Regions from separate parts of the Paractinoplanes rhizophilus genome, predicted to be linked through region 2. Evidence: riboswitches for the same ligand, from Rfam matches in the RefSeq annotation. Region 2 holds a riboswitch; each other region holds the start of a gene.
What was found. A riboswitch is a leader RNA that binds a small molecule or an ion and turns the genes downstream of it on or off. The one in region 2 is predicted to bind cyclic di-AMP.
Positions count from the first base shown of each region.

Region 1: it holds a riboswitch for cyclic di-AMP, as region 2 does, so the genes downstream of both, ACFQS1_RS01380 (C40 family peptidase) here and ACFQS1_RS05975 (transglycosylase family protein) in region 2, are expected to answer to the same signal.
Region 3: it holds a riboswitch for cyclic di-AMP, as region 2 does, so the genes downstream of both, ACFQS1_RS09775 (coiled-coil domain-containing protein) here and ACFQS1_RS05975 (transglycosylase family protein) in region 2, are expected to answer to the same signal.

Region 1 is NZ_JBHTBJ010000001.1:317,704-320,967, reverse strand. Features, by position in the region: gene ACFQS1_RS01390 (BlaI/MecI/CopY family transcriptional regulator) at 1-310, shown strand, start outside; gene ACFQS1_RS01385 (M56 family metallopeptidase) at 357-1,259, shown strand; cyclic di-AMP (ydaO/yuaA leader) riboswitch at 1,382-1,518, shown strand; gene ACFQS1_RS01380 (C40 family peptidase) at 1,535-2,527, shown strand; gene ACFQS1_RS01375 (MarR family winged helix-turn-helix transcriptional regulator) at 2,680-3,129, opposite strand; gene ACFQS1_RS01370 (epoxide hydrolase family protein) at 3,183-3,264, shown strand, end outside.
Region 2 is NZ_JBHTBJ010000003.1:40,321-43,584, forward strand. Features, by position in the region: gene ACFQS1_RS05970 (YybH family protein) at 25-390, shown strand; gene ACFQS1_RS05975 (transglycosylase family protein) at 509-1,237, opposite strand; cyclic di-AMP (ydaO/yuaA leader) riboswitch at 1,239-1,398, opposite strand; gene ACFQS1_RS05980 (saccharopine dehydrogenase family protein) at 1,656-2,894, shown strand; gene ACFQS1_RS05985 (GNAT family N-acetyltransferase) at 3,109-3,264, shown strand, end outside.
Region 3 is NZ_JBHTBJ010000005.1:144,474-147,737, forward strand. Features, by position in the region: gene ACFQS1_RS09765 (ABC transporter ATP-binding protein) at 1-493, shown strand, start outside; gene ACFQS1_RS09770 (coiled-coil domain-containing protein) at 594-1,607, opposite strand; cyclic di-AMP (ydaO/yuaA leader) riboswitch at 1,612-1,763, opposite strand; cyclic di-AMP (ydaO/yuaA leader) riboswitch at 1,971-2,119, shown strand; gene ACFQS1_RS09775 (coiled-coil domain-containing protein) at 2,125-3,162, shown strand.

The sequences.
Region 1 (3,264 bases), on a different contig from region 2:
TCTGTGGGACGCCGCGGAACCGCTCACCGTGCGGCAGGTGCACGAGTCGCTGAGCCGCGACCGCGACCTCGCCTACACGACCGTGATGACCGTGCTCGACCGGCTGGCCAAGAAATCGGTCGTCGTGCAGCAGAAAGCCGACCGGGCTTACCGGTACGTCCCGGCGCAGTCGCGTGAGGAGATGACCGCGGCCGTCATGCTCGACGCGCTCAGCGCCACCCCCGACAAGGACGCCGCCCTCGCGTATTTCGTCGGGCAACTTTCGCCGGCGGCGTTGCAGGCCGCCATCGAAGCCGCCCGGAAGGGATGATGGCTCGCCGTTCGTGGCCGGGGCGGCGAGCGGGCCGGTGGGGCGGATGACCGCGCTGCTGCTCGGCGCGCTCGGCCTGACCCTGTCGCTGATCGTGCCCGGCCCGCTGGCGCGGGCCCGCTGGCCCGACCGGGCGCCCGCCGCCGCCGTGCTGCTGTGGCAGGCCGTCACCCTGGCCGCCGTGCTCTCCGCCCTCGGCGTCGTGCTCGCCGCGCCCGAGGAGCTGACCCGCGCCGCCGGCTCCGGCAAACCGGTCACCGCCGCCGCGCTGATCGGCGCCCTCGCCGTCGCCGCCGTCATCGTGCTGCGGCTGCTGGTCTCGCTGTGGGGCGTCTCGCGCCGCTCGCGTGCCCGCCGCGCGAAGCATCGGCTGCTCGTCGACCTGCTCGACCGGGCCGAGCAGCGCCAGGAACTGGACGCCGGAAACGTTCGGGTCCTCGCCGGAAACTTGCCGCTGGCGTATTGCGTGCCCGGCCGCGAGACCCGCGTGGTGCTCAGCGACGGCGCGCTGCGCCTGCTCGACCGCGATCAGGTCGACGCCGTCCTCGCCCACGAGCAGACCCACCTGCGCCACCGGCACGAGGTGGTGATGGAGTCGTTCACGGCCTTCTATCGCGCCGTGCCCCGCCCCCTGCGCAGCCGGGCGCCGCTGGACGCCGTCCATGTGCTCCTGGAGATGGTGGCCGACGACGCCGCCAGAAAGCGCACCGGCGCGGCGCCGCTGCGCGGCGCCCTCGAACGCCTGACCGACGCCGTCCCCCTGGCGGAGGAAGTCGTGCCCGAACGGGACTCGCAACGGCGCCGGCTGGACCGCCTGGCGGCCTCGCAACCGCCGTCGCGGGCGCTCACCGCGGTCGCGGCGCTCGCCGCGCTTGCCCTGCTGGTGCTACCCACCGTGATCCTGGTGGTCCCGTGGCTCGACCGCGCGCTGGACGCCTGGCCGCTCTGACCACGCTCGGTAGCGAAAGCCGTGCAGGAAGTTTCCCCGCCGTGGCAACTTCAGTTACCGACATGATCGAGGGTACGGTGGTCGGCGGTCCGGCAGCCCCCCATCGTCCATCCGGCCGATCTGACGGATCACCGCCTAATCGCCGCACGCGGCGAACCGGGGACCCAGGTAGTCGGGGTGAAGCCGCAGTCCCCCTGCGGCCGGGCGCGCTTCCCGCCCGAACCCGTCAGCTAACCCGGTCGGCGGCCAGACGGAAGAAGGGATGACGCACCTACGTGAAACGGATTGGGGCGCGCCGCGCCGCAGTTCTGCGCAGTCTCGTCTGCGCCGCCGCCGCGGTCGGGATCGTTCTCACCGGCCCGTCCGTAGCGCACGCAGCACCCGACCCGGCCACCGTCGAGGCCGAGATCGACAAGCAGTGGAACCAACTCGAGCCGGTCATCGAGCAGTACAACGACGTGCACGGAAAACTGCTCAAGAACCAGGCTCAGCTGAAGAACCTCACCAAGCAGCTCACTCCGCTCCAGGTGCAGGTGGACGTCGCCCTTTCCCAGGTTCGTGGCCTGGCCGTCGACGCGTACAAGCAGGGCGCGCCGAACGCGTTCAACGCCATGATCATGAGTGGGTCGCCCACCGGGCTGACCGACAAGCTGACCTATCTCGATCAGCTTGCCCGGCACCAGCAGGACCAGATCGCCGGTGTCGCGAAACTTCGCGACAAGTACGCCGGCATGAAGTCCGACCTGGACGTGCTGACCAAGTCCATCGCGGCCCGCGATGCCGACCTGGCCAAGCAGAAGGCCGCGATCCAGAAGAAGATCGACAGCCTGCAGAAGCTGCGGATCCAGGCGTACGGCGCCTCCGGCGAGGCCGACGGGCCGTACAAGACCGGACCGTGCCCTGTCACCTACACCAACGACAAGGGCGGCCGTGCGGCGCAGCGGGCCTGCGACCTCATCGGCAAGCCCTACGTCTTCGGTGCCGACGGACCGGGCAGCTACGACTGCTCGGGCCTGACGAAGGCGGCGTGGGCCAGCGTGGGTGTGCACCTCGAGCACTACACGAGGGACCAGTGGAACGAGGGAAGGTCCGTGTCCCGGAGCAATCTCCAGCCCGGTGACCTGGTCTTCTACTACCCGGGAAGCCTCCATCACGTCGCCATCTACATCGGCGGCGGCATGGTGGTGCACGCGCCGCACACGGGCGACCATGTGCGGATGGCGACGATCGACCGGGGTCCGATCGCCGGCTACCGGCGACCGGGCTGAGGTCCGATCGCCGGCGAGCGGCGACCGGGCAGAGGTTCTTCATGACTGTGCCGGCGGGGTTCTGAACCCTGCCGGCATTGTTGTCTCCACACTCGACACGGAAAGTTGCCTCGGCCTCAGCACGTCGCGAGGCCGCAAACCAGCCGCGCGGCTCATTCCATCGGCGGGGGAGACTCCCGAGCCCGGTGGTGCCGGTAGAGCTTTCCCAGCAGCGTCGTCAGCTGCTCGCGCTCCGCGTCGTCGAGCGGCTCGAACACCTCGTCCTGGATCGCGCTGACCTGGCGCGCCAGCTGCTCGGCGCGCTCGCGGCCCCGATCGGTGATCGTGATGATGTTGCGGCGGCGGTCGCCGGGGTTGGGCACCCGCTGGACGAAACCGCCGGCCTCCAGCTCGTTCAGCGCCTTGACCATGTCGCTGAGGTGGATGCCGACGCGCCGGCCGAGATCGGCCTGGCTGGCCGGGCCGCCGGTGGCCAGCGAGGAGAGCACCCGGTAGTGGTAGCCGCGCGCGCCGACATCGGCGAACCGGGCGCTGACCATGCGTCCCGCGTACCCGGCCGTCTGGGTCAGCAGCCAACTCGGCAGGTGCTCCACATGGTCCACGTGATCACCCTAACATTTGTCGTTCTAACGTTAGTCGGACTAACGTTAGCCATATGAACGAATACCGCATTCACGTTGCGCAGGCCGACCTCGACGACCTTCACGACCGGCTCGCCCGCACCCGCTGGCCCGACG
Region 2 (3,264 bases):
ATCGCACCGCGCGAGGGTGGAGTCATGACCGAACGCGAAAAGGCTCGTCAGCCCGAAGACCTGACCCGGCTGTTCGTCGAGCGCGCCAACGCGAAGGACGCGGAGGGCCTCGCCCTGCTCTACGAGGAGGATGCGGTGATGGCCTATCCGCCCGGACAACAGACCGTCGGCCGGGCAGCGATCCAAAAGCTGTGGGAGCAGGCGCTGCCGCACATGCCGGCCTTCGAGCCGGAGCAGCCGCTGCCGACGCTGATCAGCGGTGACCTGGCGCTGACCTCGACCCCGCCCAAGGACAACGCCGGCGCCCGCGCGCAGGTGGTGCGCCGCCAGCCCGACGGCACCTGGCTGCGCGTGCTCGACCAGCCCGAGTTCGTCACCCCGAAAGACTGATCCCCGGCAAGCGCCTGCTTCCGGCGCCCGCGATCTCGCGGGTGGGGATGCGACCCGGCCGCCCCGGGGAATGAGCGGCCGGATCGCTACGGGTGGATCTTGGATCGCTACGGGTGGATCAGAGCGCGATCCGCTGACCGGGGAAGATCAGGTCGGGGTTGCTGATGGTGCTGGTGTTCAGCTGGTACAGGGTGTGCCAGCCGCCCTTGATGTGGTTGCTCGTGGCGATGGCCGACAGCGTGTCGCCGGAGCGGACGACGTAGGTCTTGCCGGTGGCCTTCGCGGTCGTGCTACGGGTGACCTTGTGCGAGGTGGTCGCCCGGGTGGCCTGCTTGGTGGCCTTGTCGGCGGTCGACTTCGACTTGTGGGCCGAGCTGGACTTGTGGGCTGAGCTCGACTTGTGGGCTGAGCTCGACTTGTGGGTCGACTTCGACGACTTGGAGCCGCTCGTGTTGGTGCCCTTGTAGTGCTTCGAGGAGCCGGCCTTCTTGCCGCAGACCGGCCACGCGCCGATGCCCTGGCCGTTCAGCACCTTCTCGGCGATCCGGATCTGCTGCGCCTTGCTCGCCTTGTTCGCGGTGCTGGCGTACTTGGTGCCGCCGTAGGCCTTCCACGTGCTGCGGCTGAACTGCAGCCCGCCGTAGTAGCCGTTGCCGGTGTTGATGCTCCAGTTGCCGCCCGACTCGCACTGCGCGACCGCGTCCCAGTTCACACTGGACGCCTGCGCGGGGGAAGCGGGGCCCAGCAGGGCGGCCGTGCCCGCGACGCCGAAGGCGGCGAGGCCGATCGCGAAACGGGCGTGCTTGCGCGCCCGCGGCGTGCGGGCATGCTTGTGGATCTGTGCCATGAAAGAGAACCCTCCACGCCTGCGAGGTCAGCTGTCGGGTTCGGGCTGAGGTGCCCGGCCGCCATCGTGCGGCTTCACCCCGAGGCGCGCGCATCGCGCGCCGAGGAACGTTTGGGTCCCCCGCTCCCTGCCACGAGTTCGATGTCCGGCGGGCGGTGGCAGGGACTCGGCGTTCCACCCGCGGTGCCCGCATCGCGGACCGGCCGACGGTATCCACGGCTCAAGGAGAACGGCCAAGCCCAGCGCCTTAATGGTGACGTTGTTCTCAGCTATTGCCCCATTTGATCTTGCTTTATGTCGAGAATGACCGATTAACACGCTTGTGCGACCGAAGTCGTCGGTGGGGCCGGCCGATGCGTCATTACCGATCAGTAACTTGTTCGGCCGAACGCCGGAACCTGGTGCAGAATCGGCTGCCATGAGCGACCAGCCCCGCGATCACGACATCGTCGTCTACGGCGCCTCCGGCTTTGTCGGGGCGCTGGTGGCTCGATATCTGGCCGAGCACGCCCCGGCCGGCACGCGAATCGCCCTGGCCGGCCGCTCCGAGGCCAGGATCGCCGAGGTCAAGCGGCGTCTCGGCGTCGACTGGCCGGTTCTCGTGGCCGACGCCACCGACGTGCCGGCACTCGAGCGGATCGCGGCCGCGACGCGGGTGGTCGTCACCACCGTCGGGCCATATGCGAAATACGGCAAAGCGCTCGTCCGGGCCTGCGCCGCGGCCGGCACCGACTACGCCGACCTCACCGGCGAGGTGTTGTTCGCCCGGCAGAGCATCGACGACAACCACGAGCTCGCCCGCTCGACCGGCGCCCGCATCGTGCACTCCTGCGGCTTCGACTCGATCCCGTCCGACATCGGCGTGCACGTGCTCGCGCAGCAGGTCACGGCCGACGGCGCCGGCGAGCTCACCGACACCACGCTGGTCGTCACCAGCATGCGGGGCGGGATCAGCGGCGGCACGATCGACTCGATGCGCCATCAGCTCGACGTGGTCAAGAATGACGGCAAGTTGCGCCGGGTCGCCGCCAGCCCGTACTCGCTGACCCCCGACCGATCCGCCGAGCCCGATCTGGGCCGGCAGGACGACACCGCGGTTCTCTCCGGTTCCGCCGTGCATCCGCGGCTGCGCGGCACGCTCGCGCCGTTCTTCATGGCCTCCTACAACACCCGGGTGGTGCGCCGCAGCAACGCGCTGCGCGGCTGGGAGTACGGCCGAGCCTTCCGCTACCGCGAGGCGATGAGCGTCGGCGCCTCCCCGCTCTCCCCGGTGATCGCCCACGGCACCCGGCTCGGCCTCGGCGCGCTGATGGCCGGCCTGTCGCTGCCGCCGACCCGCTATGTCCTCGATCGCATCCTGCCCAAGCCGGGCGAGGGCCCGGACGAGCAGTCCCGCGAGAAGGGGCATTTCACCATGGATCTGTTCGCCACGACGACCTCCGGCGTCCGCTACTCGGCCCGGTTCCGGGCCAAGGGCGACCCCGGCTACGCCGCCACCGCCGTCATGCTCGGCGAGTCGGCCCTCGCCCTCGCTCACGACCGCGACGCGCTGCCGGCCACCGAGGGCGGCGTCCTGACGCCGGCCACCGCCCTGGGCGACGCCCTGGTGACCCGCCTGCGCGCGGCCGGCATGGAGATCGCCGCCCGTCGCGGCTGAATCCGCGTCCGGCCGGACGCAGCATCTCCTCGATGCTCCCCGGCGCCCGCGGCGCGGCCTCCGAGACCCCGGCCAGCAGCCACCGCGCGTTCCTGGCGGGAGCGGCCGCCGTAGTTCTCGCCCCGCCGCGTCACCAGCGCGGTCCGCTCGTCCACGAGCTCAACGGTATTCGCCCGCCCCCGCCGCGTCGCACGCCTCGTGGATCATCGATCGGTTGCGGGGTGGCATCATGACGGACTGGCTTGAACCGGATTCATTCGGGCAGGATCAAGGCGTGGCCGCCAGCCGTCTCCCCTTCCCGATCACGCTGACGGGCGACGGCGTAGTCCTGCGCGAGTGGCGTTCCGACGATCTCGGCGACCTGATCGAG
Region 3 (3,264 bases), on a different contig from region 2:
GATCTACGCGGCCGGCCAGCCCTCGCTGCTCGGCGTGAACGCGGCGCTGATGAACGACCTGTCCGGCGAGCGCAACGTGACGCTCGGCTGCCTGGCCATGGGCATGACCCCGGCCGAGGTCAAAGGGCAGGTGCAGGACATCATCGACTTCTCCGGCATCAACGAGCGGGGCGACTTCAGCTCGCTGCCGATGCGGACGTACTCGTCCGGCATGGGCGCCCGGCTGCGCTTCGCGATCGCCGCGGCCAAGAAGCACGACGTGCTGCTCATCGACGAGGCCCTCGCGACCGGCGACGCGAAGTTCCGCAAGCGCAGCGAGCAGCGGGTGCGCGACCTGCGCGCCGAGGCCGGCACGGTGTTCCTGGTCAGCCACAGCGAGCAGTCGATCCGGGACACCTGCGAGCGGACCATCTGGCTGGAGAGCGGCGTGATCAAGGCCGACGGCCCGACCGAGGACGTGATGAAGGAGTACGAGACCTTCGTGAAGAAATGAGGCTTGTTCGCGATCTACGTCGAGCTTCGCATCAGCGCATGTGATGCAAACGGTCTCCACCGTCGCGAACAAGCCTCATCAGGTCTCGTACTCCTGTCGCTCACGGGCGTACCGATAGGTGCACGTGGTTGGTGTGGTCGCTCGACGGGTCGCCGTTGCCCCTCGTGTACGCCTTCCAGCCGCTGCTCGGCAGCCAGATGCGCCGGAACCAGATGACGTACAGCACGCCCAGCTTGCTCGAGTTGTTGATGAAGTAGTTCGCCAGGTTGTTGCCGTACGTCTTGCTGCTGCCGGTCGCCACCCCGCCGAACCCGCCCTTGTCGGCCGCGAAGTCGCAGGCCCGGCCCTTGGGATGCTCGCCGCTGTTCTGCTCGCGGAAGCAGTGCACGTAGTGGGTGAAGCCGTCCGCCTGGGCCTCCCGCATGGCGTGCAGCATGCGCTGGGTGATCCGGCCACCGCTGGTCGGGTCGTCCACCATGCCGCTGCCACCCTGGAACGCGCCGGCGCCCTTGCTGCTGCCGCCGTCGCTGGGCTGCGGGTCGTCCTGGCCGGCGTTGGCCGCCTTGAGCGCGCTCTCGGCCTGGACCTTGCGCTTGGCCATCACGTTGACCTGCTTCTGCTGGTCGCGGATGGTCGCTTCGATCGCCAGCTTGGCCTTGGCCTGGCCGTCGCGGGTGGCCTGGAGGTCGGCCATCACGGCCTTCTCCTTCACCGCGACGGTCTGGAGGGTCTCGGCGCGGTCCAGGAACCCGCCGGCCGAGTCCGCGGTGAGCAGCGCGCTCATCGGGCCGAGCCGGCCGCTCATGTAGGACTGCTGGACGATCTTGTCGAACGCGGCCTGCCGGGGGGCCAGGTCGGTGTCCAGCTGCTTGAGCCGGGCGGTCAGCTCGACCTGCCGCTTCTTGCTCGCGGCCAGCGCGTCCTTGGCCTCGAGGTAACCCTTGGAGGCGGCCTCGAGCTGCTGGATCAGGGTCTTGGAGCCGCCCTCGCCGTCGTCGCCGGTGTCGCCCGGGGCCGCGGCGGCGGGCCCCGCGACCGCGAAGGCCAGGCCGCAGGCGGCCACCAGCATGGCGAGCGTCGCCGCTAATCGCCGGCGGACAGTAATGTGCCGCACAAACTGTTCCTTCCGTCGGCCGCCGACCGAGTTAGCTGACGGGTTCGGGACGGAAGTTCCCTACCACGCCTTCGGCGTGGATTCACCCCAACGCTGAGTTTCCTCAATCGCAGTGGTTCCCCGGCTCGCCTTGCGGCGATTAGGCGGCGATCCCCGGGCGGGGATCGGGACCGACGATACCCACGACATCGATTGATCGACAGATCTCGCACTCCACGCGATCACCGGATAACCGTCTGTCGACTTATTACGGAAAGTGGCCGAAGGATTACCACATTCGCATTTTCCCGGCACTGAACTGTCGCGCGACCTCGGGTAAACTCACCCGCGGCTCTGCCACCGAGGCACCGCCCCCGAGGTGCCGGCAGGCCGCCGCCCAATCGCCGCGAGGCGAGCCGGGGACCCAGGTTTCGCAGGGGTGAATCCGGGCCGAGTCGACAGACGAGGCCCGGTAGGGATCGCTTCCGTCCCGAACCCGTCAGCTAACCCGGTCGGCGGTAACCCGGAAGGAACCTGAATGACCGTACGTCCCCGCCGGTGGCTGACCCTCGCCCTGGCGCCGCTCGTGGCTGCCTCGATCTTCGCGGCGCCCGCCGCGCCCGCGAGCGCCGATCCCGACGATTCGTCGTCCTCGTCGGCCCAGCCCGACGAAAAGGGTGACGAGATCGAGTCGAACGCCACCCTCAACGAGGTCCTCGAGTCGTCGAACCGCAAGTTTGTGCAGGCCAAGGCGGCCGTCGCGAAATCGACCTCGACGCAGAAGAAGCTCGCGATCGAGATCAACCTGGCCGAGGCCAAGCGCGACTCGCTGATTCCCGAGGTCAACGCGATCGCGGCGCAGCAGTACCGCACCGGCCACCTCGGCGCCGCGAGCTTCCTGCTCGGCAGCCAGGGATCGGACGACTTCCTCGCCAAGGCGGTCTCGCTCGAGGAGATCAACGCCCTGCACGACCGGAAGCTGCACGAGCTCAACACGGCGATCGACGAGGTCACCGCCAAGAAGGCGGAGCTCGACGCCGAGGTGAAGCAGCAGCAGACCAACCTGGTCGCGATGAAGAAGCAGAAGGAGGCGGCCGACAAGGCGCTCGCGCTGGTCGGCGGCAAGAGCCTCACCGGCGGCTTCGTCGACGCGGTGTCCAAGCGGGCGGCACCGGCCCCGCGCAACTCCGACGGCGGATTCTCCGCCGAGAAATGCAACGTGAACGACCCGACCACAAGCGGTTGCATCACCGCCCGTACATTGCACATGTACAAAGAGGTGAAGAAGGCGGGCTTCAATCGCTTCGTCGGTTGTCACCGCGACGGCGGCCCGTTCGAGCATCCGAAGGGCCGGGCCTGCGACTGGTCGTTGCAGAAGAGCGGATTCTCGGTCGCGCACAACGCCGACATGAAGAACTACGGCAACGACCTGATGGCGTTCCTGGTGCGCAACGCCGATCGCCTGGGCATCTATTACGTCATCTGGTACGCGCAGATCTGGTTCCCGGCCACCGGCTGGCACGCCTATCACGGCGCGAGCAGCCACAAGGACCACGTACACGTCTCGATGCTTTAAAGAAAAGGGCCCCGCTGGGGGCCCTTTTCGGTCAGTGAGGGTTGTTCGGGGCGGTGGAGACCAAGCCGCTGACGTACGGCGAGGTGCAACTCGAGGCCGGCC